DNA from 2 places in the Parendozoicomonas sp. 2304DJ65-17 genome. Region 2 is predicted to be linked to the other one. Evidence: riboswitches for the same ligand, from Rfam matches in the RefSeq annotation. Region 2 holds a riboswitch; the other holds the start of a gene.

Region 1 (7,770 bases), on a different contig from region 2:
ACTTCAGAACGCTTACCGGTTTGCGGTAGAAGACGGCTGTCTGCCTTATATTCTACCGCCAGATCCTGGAGTTCACAGCTGCCGTTGCTGTTACACAAAATGCAGTGGTGATCTCCGGAGGAGAGCAGAAGTTCCAGAATCCCCTTCCGGGCAGCGACTACCCGCTCAGAATGGGTTTGAATAACCATGCCTTCACTGGCTGGGGTGTTGCATGAAGTGACCAACATGTTGGCCCCCTCGGCCTCCACCAGACAAATGCGGCATGCACCTGTAGGGGTGGCGTCTTTTAAATGACAAAGGGTAGGTATATTTATGTCATTAGCGCGGGCGACATCCAGCACGGTGTCTCCCTCACTAAAGGTATAGTGTTGATTATTTATGGTGATCATCAGGCGACCTGTTCGTTTCTGATTCTGCCCTTGCAGGTCGGACAACTGCCGTATCAGTCTTGCCTCTGCTCGACTGACTCTGCCATCGGATGGCTGAACGCTGGTAGGACTTCAGAGACTAACTGCAACACGTCACAAGACTATGCGTTAAATCAACGGATGTTCACTCTTTTAGAACACGCTAACCAAGAAAAACTTACTCCCCATGCCCACTCATGATTGAATTGCCAGTGATTATTCAGATTATGATGTTCAGCAGTGATCAGGATTGGGGAAACATTTACTATCCAGTGATTGATTAACCTTTTACTGCCATTGCCATGAATTACGCCATAAGAAAAATACAAATCAGTGATATCCCGGGCTTTCATCAGGCTCTTTCTTCTGTCGCGGATGAACGGAAGTTTCTGTGCACCACCGAAGCACCATCACTGGAAAGTGCAACTGAGTTTATTAAAAAGAACATCGAGAATAACTACCCGCAATATGTTGTTGAGGCTGACAATAAAATAGTTGGCTGGGCCGATATTCTGCCCCGGTGTGGTTATTCCTCTACCGCCCATGTTGGCACTTTGGGTATGGGTATTATTGATGGTTACCGAGGCAAGGGGATTGGTGACACCCTGCTCTATAAAGTAATCGAAGCTGCCTGGGCACAGAGAATGACTCGGCTGGAACTTGATGTCTTTGCCGATAATGAACGCGCCATTCACCTCTACAAAAAGCATGGTTACGAAATTGAAGGGGTAAAGAAGTATGCCCGCTATATTGATGGCAAATATCAGGACATCATTATGATGGCGCAATATCGGGTTTGAGGCTCTGCTTTAGTAGTTTTGATGATGATTGAGAACAGTTCAAAGAGTGAGCGCGCCAAAAAGGCCATTACTGATAGTGGCATTCTGGAGAAACTCTCGACTTACACTCCGGAAGTTGTAAGCACCATACTGGTTGGTCTGGACACCGATACAAGTGACATTGATATCATTTGTTCCTACACAAATGCTGTGGAGTTCTCCAAGCATCTGAAGGAACTGATTTCAGAATTCGAAGCTCCCTACATTTGTTCAAATAATGAGCGAACAGTTGCTAACTTCTACTTCAAAGATTTTGAATTTGAAATCTACGGCACGTCTCTGGCAATAAAATCTCAGGCAGGATATCGCCATTACAAAATTATGGAGCGATTAGTTGAGGTTGGTGGTACACAATTCCAACAATGCATTACAGCATTAAAACGAAGCGGATTGAAAACTGAGCCAGCAATTTGCGAGTTGTTATCTATCAGCGGCAACCCTTATATAGAAATTCTTCAGTTAGAAAGCTGGCCCAAGGAAAAACTAGCAAACCATGTTTTCAATCACCTTTCCAAACAACAGGAGGTGTAATACACCGCCTGTTGTAAATGACAAAACGCCTTAGCATCAGCTTTCAGCACTTTCCTTTTCACTCAACTCCCTTACCTCCCGGGTCATCCGCATCGGGCAGAAATCCGGGCCACACATAGAGCAAAACTCGGACTCTTTGGCACCATCCTGCGGCAGGGTTTCATCGTGGTAGGCTTTGGCCGTTTCCGGATCAAGAGCAAGGTTAAACTGATCTTCCCAGCGAAATTCAAAACGCGCTTTTGATAGCGCATCATCACGAACTCTTGCACCTGGGTGTCCTTTGGCCAGGTCTGCACCATGAGCAGCAATTTTGTAGGTGATCAACCCTTCTTTAACATCATCCCGGTTTGGCAGCCCCAAATGCTCTTTGGGGGTTACGTAACAGAGCAAAGCGCAGCCATACCAGCCAATCATTGCCGCACCCACGCCAGAAGTGATGTGATCATAACCAGGAGCAATATCCGTAATCAGCGGACCCAAGGTATAAAAAGGCGCTTCATGGCAGCATTCAAGCTGCAATTCCATATTTTCTTTAATCATATGCATTGGCACATGACCGGGGCCTTCAATCATTACCTGCACATCGTATTCCCAGGCAACTTTTGTCAGCTCTCCTAAAGTTCTCAGCTCACCAAACTGAGCTTCGTCGTTAGCATCCGCTGTACAACCCGGACGTAAGCCATCACCTAAAGAGAAACTGACATCATAGGCCTGCATAATTTCGCAGATTTCCCGAAAATGGGTGTAAAGGAAATTCTCTTGATTATGAATCTCACACCACTGAGCCAGTATGCCTCCACCACGGGACACAATACCGGTTACCCGGTTAGCGGTTTTGGCAGCATGCTCCCGAAGTACACCGGCGTGAATAGTAAAATAATCCACGCCCTGCTCCGCCTGTTCTATCAAGGTATCCCGCATCACTTCCCAGCTCAGGTCTTTGATTTTGCCCTTCACTTTTTCCAGAGCCTGATAGATAGGAACGGTACCAATTGGTACCGGAGAGTTGCGGATAATCCACTCCCGGGTTTCATGGATATTGTTACCGGTAGATAGATCCATCACCGTGTCGCCTCCCCAACGGGTCGACCACAGCAGCTTTTCCACCTCTTCCTCAATCGAAGAAGTGATTGGAGAGTTGCCGATATTAGCGTTGATCTTCACCAGAAAATTCCGGCCAATAATCATCGGTTCAGATTCCGGGTGATTGATGTTGGCAGGAATAATGGCTCGCCCTTCCGCCACTTCTTTGCGAACGAACTCAGGGGTGATGGCATCACCATCAGTTCGCCCCATACTCTCCCGTATTGCGATATATTCCATTTCAGGAGTAATAATTCCCTGACGGGCGTAATACATCTGCGAAACATTTTTACCAGACTTGGCCTTTCGAGGTGTTTTCAGGTTGGTGAAACGTACTTCCTCAAGACGAAGGTCATTCTCACGGGAACGGGCAAAAGAAGATGAGCGATTATCCAGTAATTCAGTATCACCCCGCTCCTCAATCCATTGCTTGCGAAAAGGTGCCAGACCTTCTCTCAGGTTATGGTTAAAATCGGGCTCAGTATAAGGCCCCGACGTATCGTAAACCCTGACCGGTTCATTAGGCTGGCCGCCAAACCGTTCCGGGCTATTGGATAGAGAAATTTCCCGCATTCCGACACGAATATCTGGCCGACTGCCAGTGACATGAACTTTCTTTGAAGAGGGAAACGGACGACAGGCGTCTTTAAGAAGGTGATCCGGGTTGCAAGCCATGGAAGCAGTTCCTGTTTATATTCTTGAAAAATGGACACTGCTTGCCGGATTGTAGAAGACGGCAGACTCAAAACTAAAAAACATAACTCAAAAGCAAAACAGCTAACGTAAATAGCCATATGCAGAAGAGTCGTGTCTGCCGATCCTTGTTCCCTTCGCAGGTTCTAACCTGATCAGGTTCTACGGATTTCCCATTAAAAATGGAATCTCAGCCTGCAAACACAAAGTTGCAGGCACTCCGACAAGTAACGGATCTCAGTATAAGTGCCTATGCTGCTTTACAGCAATTGATCCTCATGAAAAGTCAACAAAACCAGATTGTTACTTTTTGCTGCTTTTCGATGTTGAGGGGCTGGCACTACCCACTGCCTTAAAGTTTTTAACCTTCAAGCGCACAATAAACTCTTCTGGCTCTTTTTCAGCTGCAGCAACTGCACCTTCACGGGGAACAGGAATTGTCGCAACCAGAAAACGCCTTCCATGACCATTAGAACGGATATGGGTTTGTGAGTCGGTCGATTTGAATTCAGTAGAACTTCTGCGGCAATGAGCAGGATCATCATGAAACGCCTCAACAATAATATCGGCATCCGGGGCCTGCCCGACTTTCTGCTGATCATTGGCCTGCCAGCCAAATTCTACATAGATATTGTCATCATCCCGGTACACAGATGTATGACAACTCACGCCGCAGAGACTACGCCAGGAAACATCTTCTTCCCCGGTTCTTGGTAAAACATCCGCATTGTGAATGTGGAGGAAAACCTCATTGGACTTACTCTGACTGGAGAGATAGTTCATGCCGCTAACCGTTCTGAAACAGTTTCCAACATTTGAATTACTCAAACTTTGAGAAAGCTCTTTCATTGGAGTGTTATCACCCGCGTTTTTGGTAGCTTTCGCAGCCTGCTTCATTGCACCACTAATCGCTTCTCTAGCGGCATTAAAAACAGGAATTCCACTTCGCTTTCGCATAGGTGGCGCTGTACGAGCAGATTTTTCGTTCTGTTCCTGCAGAGTTCTTGCCTGAGCTTCGTACTCTCGCTGAAGCATCACATGTGTTTGGTTTTTCTCTTGCAACTCAGAGATAGTGCTTCTTAACTCTTCCTCTTTTGCTTTAGCTTTTAACTTGGCTCTCAGTAATTCCGATGTAAGCTCTCGCTGCCATTTGCTCTGCTGCTCATAGGATTCTGCCGCAAACGACATGACATCGTGCATATAGTCAATCTCTTTTGATGTTGTTGCACCTTTCAGCATTTCGGGTATGCACTGGTCATCATGGAAACCACTTTCACCTTCCAGACGCCCTTTACTACAGCTTGTACACGTTCTTCCTTTCGAGCAATTACCGGCTTTTTTATGGTCGTTATAGGTATTCGCAGGAACAGCTTTCTTACAACCCCGGCAAACAATAGGGCGATATGGGCAAACATTAAGATGATTATCTGGATCAGCATTAGGAACAGCCTTGGAAGCTCCCTCCAATACATTCAATCCCATTTCTTCCCAGTAAAAATCTACTGCGTAAGTTTTAACGTCACTCTCGGTTAGGTTATCAGTGGGGTATTCTTTTTTGGCTTCTGCACGGCGCTTTTCTTCATAACTCTGAAGCTGACCCAAAGACACATTCTCGGTACAGCTCTCATGTAAGGGACAGTGAATTTTTATACTGGAGAACAATTCACTATCTCCCCGTAAGTATTGCTTTTCAGGCTCTCCTGGCAGTTTGCAGCGGGAAAGACACACTTTTGGTTTGGCCTTTAGATAATTATCCATGCACGGTTCACACAATCGATGGGCATCTTGACCGCAAACAGTGACTGGTCGATAAAGAATTTCCAAACAGAGTGGGCACTTCCTGCCTTCAAGTGCGGTCATGAAAGCACCGGCGTCAACCGGATCAACCGCATAGCCTAGATAACTGAAACTACCGGTGGGTTTGCCCTGATATCGTTCTTCCGCATCACCGGCAAGACACCGAGACCGTGCACTTTTTGCAGGAAAAGAATACATGTGAGCTGGGGCATTACTGGCCATGACAACATCCTTTAATTTTGTTGAAGACCAGTTTTTAGAGCTTCTGGCTGAAACTTAATTCAGAACCAGCTTAGAGATGTCAGTGTTTATAACACCATTGTCCGTCAACATAACTTCCGTAGTTTGAATGACTTTAAAATTTCAGTCTTGAACTGACTCTTCTTCAGAATCATCATCTTCTACATCACCTGCATCAACATCCACATCAAGCTCAGTTCTGGCTGATGTAAATTCTTCCAAAGCATCACCAAGAACCTCTGCCATACCTTTATTTGTCAGGGGTAGAGTTTCCATCGCAGACGAATCATTTCTCCCTGGCGCAGTCTCAGGATCCAGCACATTTTGGACTGTTCCCACCTTCCTAGCACCGGCTTCAATATAATCAATCGCTGAATGAAAACGGCTAACACTTTCATCTATTGTACTTTCCAGATTCTCACTAAGTTCTTCATTAGCTTTTTTAAGCCCTGCATTAGCTTTTTTAAGATCTTCCATTTGCCGTTCAAGACGCAGAACCTTGGCCTGTAAAGCACAAACGTCCCCCCACCCCATGGAATCAGTGGTTTCTCCTTTTCTTTTTTTACCCTTTTTCTCCAGTGACTTAGTGGCTTGCTCAGCAAGCGTTTGCCAGCAAAAGCTGCTTAAAGGTTCATGCTTGCCAGCAGGAAGCTGATCATACACATTGGCCACCTCCCAATGCTGCCAGAGACATAAAATCTGCAGGACCCGGTCAGAAGGGTCTTCTTTCTGTCTTTGGCAGATATTAACAAGCCATCGTGCCAATTTAGGAAACGTATTTCTTAACATATCCCTGGCCACCAGAGCTCCACCTTCCCTAAAGAAGATATTGCGGTATTCCCTGACAAAATTCATTGCAAAGGCAGAGGCAAGCTTCCAGTCTGCATCACTTATTCCAGCGGCATAAACATCATTTTCATCTGTCGTATCGAGCAAAGACTCTGGAATATCTAATTTCTTTCCCATTTCCAGAATTTCGTTAACTGTGGGGACATCCCCCTTGGCAAACAAGGTAGATACTTTCCCTGGCTTCTTCTTTTCAGGGGGGATACCAAACGCTTTTTTGGCCTCTTTATCCAGTGGCTTCTTCCTCTTTCGAGAGCATGAGGCTTCACTTACAGACACTGACGAGGAGTCAACTTCTGAGGGAGAAGGAGGAACAGGGTCGGGCAATTCTTGAAGCTCAGGCAATGCCTCCAGATCTCCAGTTCAAAGCCCCTTCAGGCATAATTCCAGTTGGTTTGTCACACAGATAATGAGCTGCCATCAAGTCAAGAGCACTGCCCAGATGAGGCCCTATGACAAAATTTTTGGAGTGCTTACTGTACACTTGAAGTTTGTGGTAAAGGTCAGGATTTATTGCATTGAGAACAGCGGAATCATAGCCTGGATCGGTATTTTTTAGCTTAGAGCCATAACTCTTAAGAAAGGCCTCAAAAGCTATTATTACTTCACCATGAGCCTTTTCTGTTGAAGGGAAAAACCTGACCAACTCATCCGTATTATAAGTGTGCATGCCGAATAGATCTTTCAGCTCTTTTTCACACTGTTTGAATGTTGGCCGCGGCATATGTTTTTTAGCCTTTGGCAAAGCTGTTACACCACCAGAACTGGACAGAGCTGAGTTCCCGGATGAATCCAAAGTATCGGATTTCACTGGCACTGGTTGTCTTTGATGTTGGCTAATTTGCATCTGCATTTTCTTATCCCTTAATCCCTCTTCTATAAGGGACATAGACAAGGAAAAAGCATTTTCTGTGTAACAAGCCTGCAAAGCCCACTAACCAAAAGAAAATCTAAACAATGAGGGCCAAATAATCAGGCTGATAAATCAACAACACCTGCTTAAAAATTTCTTATCAAAAATCAATTCCGCCTAAAAGGGATATAGTCATAATGGCTAGGCATGTTTTTATAGCCATAAACTGACATCATTCCCATAATAGAGTTAGCAATAAAAGCGGCTCCCCAGCCGTATTTTTTATGTAAAGGAGCACTCATACCGTAGTAAGTGGTAATCTGCCCAAGACCTTCAAACATACTGTAGAGGTAATTGCCATCATGACGGTGCGACTGTAAGGGGATATGAAGGCATATCCTCACCAGTGTATTGTATAAATCAATACCAGTGCGGACTCTGCGATAAAGCACAGGAAACCTTACCTTACTTAAGGCCTGTC
Region 2 (7,770 bases):
ATGTTCTGCCTGCAACAGGCTGGACAAATACGACAACCGGTCTCGTAACAGTGCTTCGCTAGCCAGTGCTCTAGCAATGGTTCCGCAAACAATCGACCAGCCCAGAATGATTGGTTTTGGGGTAGCAAACAATGCCAACAAGACAGCGTTCGCTGCCGGTTATTCCCAGAAATGGGGGAGTGATAAGCAGCACTTGATTCAGATTAAGGCAGGTATTGCCAGCTCGGTAAAAGGTGGCGGGGTTGGCTATGGATTTAGTTGGTGAGAAACAACAATGGAGAAAACTGAAAGCCTGAAGCGGATAAAGTTTTCTGAAAACAACAGCACTTTATCCGCACAATCAGGATTATTAATAAAGCTGTAACATCAGTGCATTCATATCCGGCACTTGCTTTATTTCCCCGTGCTTTTTCAAGAATTCTGCGTAACGCTGATAACGACCTTTATCAACAGCAGCCGGGCGCAGAGCAAAACGATTTACGGTATCTCTCCAGGCACGTTTGTTCAGTTCGTTATCCAGTGTATCCGGGTTATAGCTCTTGAAGATTTCCCAGGCTTCATCCGGATTATTGATAATGAATTGAGCTCCCAGCTCAACGCCTGTCAAAAAGCGACGAATTGCTTCTTTATTAGCCGTTTTACTGTTAGCGATATAAATCAGCTCATCGTAAGGAGGTACACCATTTTCTTCCATATAGAACATTTTGCCTTTGCTCTTGTGCAGTTCAAGGCTGTTCAATTCGAAGTTACGATAGGCACCAAGCAGTGCATCGACGCGGCCAGTCATCAGAGATGAAGACAGGTTCCAACCCACATTCACCATTTTGACATCGTTATAGCCCAAACCATAAGGTGCAAGCATGGTATCGAGAATGGCCTTCTCAGAACCATTGACACTGAAGCCGATAGATTTCCCTTTCATATCCGCCAGTGATTTGATCGGACCATCCGCCAATACAATCAACCCATCCAGAGGCGTCGTCACCAGTGAACCGGCCCAGGACAGTGGCAGCCCATCACTGGCGCCCTGGATCAGGCTTGGCTGGTAATATACCGCCAGATCAACATCTCCTGCCGCAACCAGTTTAGGCGGAAGGTCAGGGTCTGCTGGCTCCTGGATAGTGACCTTTACTCCAGTTTTATCAAAGTACCCCTTTTGATGGGCAATAATAATCGGGCCATGGTCTGGGTTCACAAACCATTCCAGCATCAGCTTTAACTCTTCCGGCTTCTGGGGAGCCGCCATTACCGCAAGCGGCATTATTAACCCCAGAACCAGTACTGCGAATTTTCTCATCATTTTGTTTTCTCTCTCAGATCAACCGCAAAATCAGTGAGCCGTGTTTTCCTGCCAGGGAATTAACCAGCGCAACAGGGAATCCGTCAGGTAATAGAGGCCAACGGAGCAGACAGCCAGAACAGTCAGTGCCGCAAACATTAAATCAACCCACAGTCGTGCATTCGCCTGTAGCATCAAATAGCCAAGCCCGGCACTGGAACCCACCCATTCCCCAACAACAGCACCTATAGGTGCCACAACTACCGCCACTCTTAATCCAGAAGCCAACGCTGGTAACGCCGCGGGCCAGCGAATGATTCGCAGAATAGACCAGGAGTTTCCGCCCATGGTATGGGCCAGATCCAGCCAACCCTGATGAGTATGGCGTAAGCCGTCATAACAGCAGGTGGCAACGGGGAAGAAGATAATCAGCACCGTCATCACCACTTTGGAGGCCATGCCATAACCAAACCAAAGCATTAAAACAGGAGCCAGGGCGAAGACAGGAATAGCCTGGGTAATCAGCAAAATTGGCAAGAGCCATGGACGCACTCTGGCGAAATAAACCAGCACCAAAGCCATTAATACCCCAAACAGAACCCCCAGAAACAACCCCATTAACATTTCTGAGAATGTGACCAATGTATGCTCAAGCAGTAATCCGGCATCTTCGATGATTCTGTCGAAAACAGCACCTGGCTCCGGAATGATATAAGGCGGAACATCAAATAGGCTAATAACGGCCTGCCAGAGCAATAGCAGGCCGGCTAATACCACCAGTGGTTTTAAAGAGTCTTTCATTGCTTGGCCTCCACTGGTATTTCTTCATGGCGAAGGCGATCCAGAAGTTGCCCCTGCAAAGACATAAGTTCACGATCTTCCAGCGACCGGGGAGTTCGCCCTGGGGGCGCGATGGGGTCTGTCAATTGCGCGGGCTGCCCGCGGAGATGATAAACATGGTGCCCCAAACGCAGAGCTTCCAGAGGGTCATGAGTAATCAATAACACAGTTCGCCCAGTGAGCAGTTCGCAGGAGAGATCCTGCAAATCAAGGCGAGTGATGGCATCCACAGCGGCAAAAGGTTCATCCATCAAAACAACCGGACGATCTTCCATCAAGGTACGAGCCAGAGCCACCCGCTGACGCTGACCACCCGAGAGGTTCTGGGGTAAAACTGAAGCTTTGTCGGCAAGACCTACCCGTTCCAGTACAGACAAAGCCCGTTCCAGTACATCATGGGCCAGTTTCTTTTTTCGAAATAATGAACGACTGCGCAATTGTTCGCCAACCGTTACATTCTCCAGCACGCTGGCCCAGGGAAGCAGTGAATCCTGCTGGGACATCCAGGCAATTCGGCCTTCCAATGGCAGGCTATCACCACAGATAACCTCGCCACTGGTAGAGATATTTCTTGCGTCGGTTAATCCCGCAATCATTCTCAATAGTGTGGTTTTGCCCACACCACTTCCACCCAAAAGGCAGGTCCAGCGACCGCCTTCCAAGGTTAAATTCAGATTTTCAAAAATCTGGTGATCACCATAGGCCAGCCCGGCACTACGGAGAGTGATATCAAACATAAAAGTCGGAAGCTCCGTCCGAAAGCGGAGGAAGCTGACAGGAAGGAATACCTTCAACACACGGTATCAGGTAGGGTGAAAGGCCTGTCGGTTTCCTACGCCAGCATTATCTGGTTCAGGTCTGTGGGTCTTTCTCAGCCACCCGGCTCTGCAAAGTCTGCGGGCAGCACCCCAACCAACGTGCAGCAATCTATAGGTTTTGGTTTTAAAAAGCACCTGTTTTTACTGCTAAGTACCTATTTTTTGACCTCAAACGTACGGACTCCTGCCTGAGAAGAAACAGCGAACACAATAAAGTCAGAACCTCAGTAGCGGGAGCCACAAGCCAGATACCGGTTTCACCGAGAATTTCAGGCAAAACCAGAAGCAACACACTTACCAGCACCATGCCCCGCAATAATGAAAGTGCTCCGGCATGGAATGGCTTCTCCATAGCGGTGAAGAACCCGGAAATCACGATATTGAGCCCGGTGAACAGAAATGCAGAACCGAAGATCAACAGAATATTTACTGAACGGTCTATCATCGCCCGTTCATTGAGGAACAGTGTCGCAATCTCATTCCCCCAGAACGACACCACCAGATAAGCCACCACACCACAGATAACAGATATTTTAATTGTTAGGGTAACAACAGCCCACAGTTCCCAGTTCTGACCACAGCCTCTTAAATAAGTGACGATTGGCTGCATACCCTGAGTTAAACCAATCATAGTCAGAATCATCAGGTTATTGACGTAACCCACCACACTGAATGCGGCCAGGTCTGCTGCACTTAGTCGGGACATAATCACTGTATTAAAGGCCAACAGAACAACACCAGCAGACACTTCGGTAATACAGTCAGGAATGCCAACTTTTATGAAACTCATCAACTCTCTGGCTGCAGGCATAACCCGCATAAAGCGAATGGTTCCCTTAGCACAGAAGAAATGGGTGATCAGTAAGCTGGCCTGCAGTATCTGGGCACTGCCCGTGGCAATTGCCGCGCCCCGCAACCCCATTCCCATACGGATCACCAGAATATAATCCAGCACAATATTTGTAAGAGCGGCGAGCAGAATGGCACACAGTTCCTTGCGGGGGAAACCGTCGAACTTAACAAATACCTCCATCGAATAAGACAACATGTAAAAGGTATTGAAGATCAGCAGGGTTCCGAGATATTCCGCAACAAGCCCGACCAGTTCTCCTTTAGCTCCCAGCAAGCGGGCAACAGTTTCAATATTGAAATAACTGATTAAACAAACAGAGGTACCCACAACAGTCAGCGTATAAAACGCCATGGAAAAAATTCTGCTGGAAGCCTGATTATCACCCTCACCCTTTTTGCAGCCGGCCATAGTTGCGGCGCCGATAGTGATGAGGATAGTAATCGCGTAAAGAACACTGATAAAAGGAAGGGTAAGGTTTACAGCAGCAAGAGCCTCTGGGCCAACACCCTGACCAACAAAAATACCATCCACCATGGTATAAAGCGCAAGAACCCAAACCGCCATGGTTGAAGGAAGTGCATAGCGGAAAAGGGTTCGGCCGGTGCCATCCCGGGCAAGGTCGATCGACTTGGACATGAATTTCCTGAAACTGATAAAGAGTGTTCGGGAATCAGAGTGTGAAAAAAGTGAAGAAAAACCTATTCCTAGAAACCATGACTTAGCTTCGGTTTAACGCAACCACTCTAATTTTAAAAACCTAACACTCATCATTCGGTCTCGAGAGTTTCAGTCAGGCTTTCATTTAATAACCAGTCACGGAATATCCCAGCATTTGGATGAAGGTACTGGTGAGATGGATAGGCCAGATAAAATGATTCCGAAGTTTTTACCCGGTAAGAGAGCGGTGCTACCAGCCGCCCATCCTCAAGCATGGATTCCACCAGCGACGTGCGGCCAAGAGCAATACCCTGCCCGTGAATAGCCATTTCCAGAGCGGTAATCAGTGTATCGAATTGCATGCCTGGTGTTTTCTCACAGGGTTCGTGACCAATTTCCCGGAACCAGTAGCCCCAGCCTTCTTCATAGCCAATCACATGTAACAGAGTATGTTCAGCCAGCTGTTCAGGAGTGGTAGGGAGTTCAATATGTTCTGCGAGTTTCGGACTGCAAACTGGCAACAGCTCATCATCTGTCAGCCGATCAGCTTTCAGGCCCGGCCATTGTCCCTTGCCATAACGAATCTCCATATCCGCTTCTTTGTCCTGTTCTTTAACCCAGATATTACTGGTAAAGCGGATGCCGATATCCGGATAGAGTTTTCGAAAACGCTCCATTCGGGGGGCCAGCCAGGTAGTAAAAAATACCAGGTTAACCCTGACCGTTAACTGCCGGCTCCGCCCCTGACCAAAAAGCTCTTCAGTAGCGGCCGCCAGTCGTTCAACAGATTCATGAACAACCGGCAGATAAGCCAGACCGGCTTCCGTTAATTCCAGCCCTCTCGGCAAACGTTTAAACAGTGCCACGCCCAGTTGAGATTCCAGACCTTTAACCTGTTGGCTTATAGCGGCCTGGGTGAGGTTCAGTTCATCAGCAGCGCGGGTAAAACTCAGATTGCGGGCTGACGCTTCGAAAGATCTCAGCCAGTTAAGAGGAGGAAGTCGCTTTTTCATTATCGTGTTCACAGCCGGACTACTCGGTGCAGTATTCACTGTTCCATCCTCTGTTTCAGCAGTTTTTTGTTACCGGTACGCTCTTAAAACAAAAAGGGCCACCCGGAGGTGGCCAAATGTCCTGTGCAGGGACAGGAGTGCTCACAATCAGACTTTGTTTTTTAAAGCCTGCTCTTTTACTTCATAGTGGGCATGGAGAACTGTGCTCCTTCTCGCACACCCGCAGTTGGCCAGCGCTGAGTAATGGTCTTACGACGGGTGTAGAAACGTACTGCATCCGGGCCATAGGCATGCAGATCACCAAACAGGGAACGCTTCCAGCCACCAAAGCTGTGGTAAGCCACGGGCACTGGCAGAGGTACGTTAATACCCACCATGCCGACTTTAATATGATCGGAGAAGTAACGGGCGGCTTCACCGTCACGGGTAAAGATGCAGGTGCCGTTGCCGTATTCATGATCATTGATCAGATCCATTGCTTCCTGCATAGAGTTCACCCGCACAACCTGCAGTACCGGGCCAAAGATCTCTTCCTGGTAGCTGGTCATTTCTGGTGTCACCTGATCAATCAAGGTGCCACCAACAAAGAAACCATCGGCATAGCCATCAACTTCAGGGTTACGACCATCAACAATCACCTGGGCGCCCTGCTGTTCAGCGCTGTCGATATAGCCCACCACTTTCTGCTGGTGCTGACGGGTAATGACCGGACCAAAGTCGTTTTCACTGTTGGTGTAAGCGCCAACCTTGAGGGACTTCATCGCTTCGGTCATTTTACTGACCAGTGCATCAGCGGCCTGATCACCAACCGCAACCGCCACAGACAGCGCCATGCAACGCTCGCCAGAAGAACCAAACGCCGCGCCCAGCAGCTGGTTAACCGCGTTATCCATATCTGCATCCGGCATAACAATGGCGTGGTTCTTGGCACCACCCAGTGCCTGACAGCGTTTACCGTTGGCATTGGCAGTGGTATAGATATACTCAGCAATCGGAGTGGAACCGACAAAGCTGACTGCTTCTACCCGCTGATCATGCAGCAGAGTATCAACGGCTTCTTTGTCACCGTTCACCACATTCATAACCCCGTCAGGCAGACCGGCTTCCTGCAACAGCTGGGCAATAAACAGCGTTGAGCTGGGGTCACGCTCGGATGGCTTCAGGACAAAGGTGTTACCGCAGACAATCGCCATAGGGTACATCCACAGCGGTACCATCACCGGGAAGTTAAACGGAGTAATACCGGCGACTACACCCAGAGGCTGGAACTCACTCCAGGAGTCGATGTTCGGGCCAACATTCTTGCTGAACTCACCTTTCAGCAGTTCTGGCGCGCCACAGGCATACTCAACATTTTCGATACCACGCTGCAGCTCACCGGCAGCATCGTGGGAAATCTTGCCGTGTTCGGCACCAATCAGCTCACAGATACGATCGGCATTCTGCTCCAGCAGTTCCTTAAAGCGGAACATAATACGGGCACGCTTGATGGGTGGGGTATTACGCCAGGCCGGGTAAGCCGCTTCCGCAGCAGCAATGGCTTCTTCCACAGTCGCCTTGGAAGCCAGCGCAACCTTCTTTTCAGGCTGGCCAGTGGCCGGGTTGTAGACATCCTGGAAACTTCTGGCGTCTTCTACCAGTTGGCCGTTAATCAGGTGGCCGACAGTGCTGCTCATAACTCAATCCTCAGTTTTTATTCTGTGCGTGTTTGGTACTGCTGTTGTGTGTTTGGTACTGCTGTTGTGTGTTTGGTACTGCTATAACCAGTCTGGTGAGGTGTGTACTCAATTCCAGAGCTGGCCGTAGATTTCGATAATTTCATCCACGGTAGGTACCCGTGGATTATTGCCTGGAGAACCGGAAGCCAATGCCTGCTCCGCCATCACGGCAACAGAGTCAAAGAAGGTATTGCGGTCGATACCAAACTGCTCCGGCGAAGGCACCTGCAGTTCATCATTCAAGGCCCGCAGTTCCTGCAACAGTCTCTGATTAGCCTGCTCATCAGAGTCACTTTCACTGGCGACGCCCATAGCTCGGGCACAATCGGCATAACGTTTCGGCGCAGCGGGGATGGAAAACTCGGTTACGGCCGGCAGCAACATGGCATTGGATAAACCATGGGGTACATGGAATTGCGCACCGATAGGACGACTCATGCCGTGTACCAGAGCCACGGAGGCATTGGAGAAGGCCACGCCCGCCAGAGTGGAGCCCAGCATCATCGCTTCCCGCGCTTCTTTATCAGCACCATTGTGATAAGCACGGCGCAGGTTAGGCGCGATCAGGCGCATAGCTTCCAGCGCCTGGGTG

What was found. Region 2 has a riboswitch for thiamine pyrophosphate ahead of ACY2RR_RS11590 (ABC transporter ATP-binding protein). Riboswitches for the same ligand answer to the same signal wherever they lie in the genome.
Region 1: another riboswitch for thiamine pyrophosphate. It lies ahead of thiC (phosphomethylpyrimidine synthase ThiC); the one in region 2 lies ahead of ACY2RR_RS11590 (ABC transporter ATP-binding protein).

Annotation. Positions count from the first base shown of each region.
Region 1 is NZ_JBYVJV010000011.1:49,031-56,800, forward strand. It holds gene fdhF (formate dehydrogenase subunit alpha) at 1-389, opposite strand, end outside; gene ACY2RR_RS21160 (GNAT family N-acetyltransferase) at 710-1,207, shown strand; gene ACY2RR_RS21165 (DUF4269 domain-containing protein) at 1,229-1,777, shown strand; gene thiC (phosphomethylpyrimidine synthase ThiC) at 1,814-3,535, opposite strand; TPP riboswitch at 3,669-3,786, opposite strand; gene ACY2RR_RS21175 (hypothetical protein) at 3,857-5,572, opposite strand; gene ACY2RR_RS21180 (hypothetical protein) at 5,714-6,781, opposite strand; gene ACY2RR_RS21185 (hypothetical protein) at 6,774-7,289, opposite strand; gene ACY2RR_RS21190 (hypothetical protein) at 7,457-7,770, opposite strand, start outside.
Region 2 is NZ_JBYVJV010000003.1:503,255-511,024, forward strand. It holds gene ACY2RR_RS11575 (hypothetical protein) at 1-265, shown strand, start outside; gene ACY2RR_RS11580 (ABC transporter substrate-binding protein) at 350-1,300, opposite strand; gene ACY2RR_RS11585 (ABC transporter permease) at 1,331-2,080, opposite strand; gene ACY2RR_RS11590 (ABC transporter ATP-binding protein) at 2,077-2,856, opposite strand; TPP riboswitch at 2,932-3,040, opposite strand; gene ACY2RR_RS11595 (MATE family efflux transporter) at 3,062-4,426, opposite strand; gene gcvA (transcriptional regulator GcvA) at 4,558-5,499, opposite strand; gene ACY2RR_RS11605 (CoA-acylating methylmalonate-semialdehyde dehydrogenase) at 5,637-7,136, opposite strand; gene ACY2RR_RS11610 (iron-containing alcohol dehydrogenase) at 7,245-7,770, opposite strand, start outside.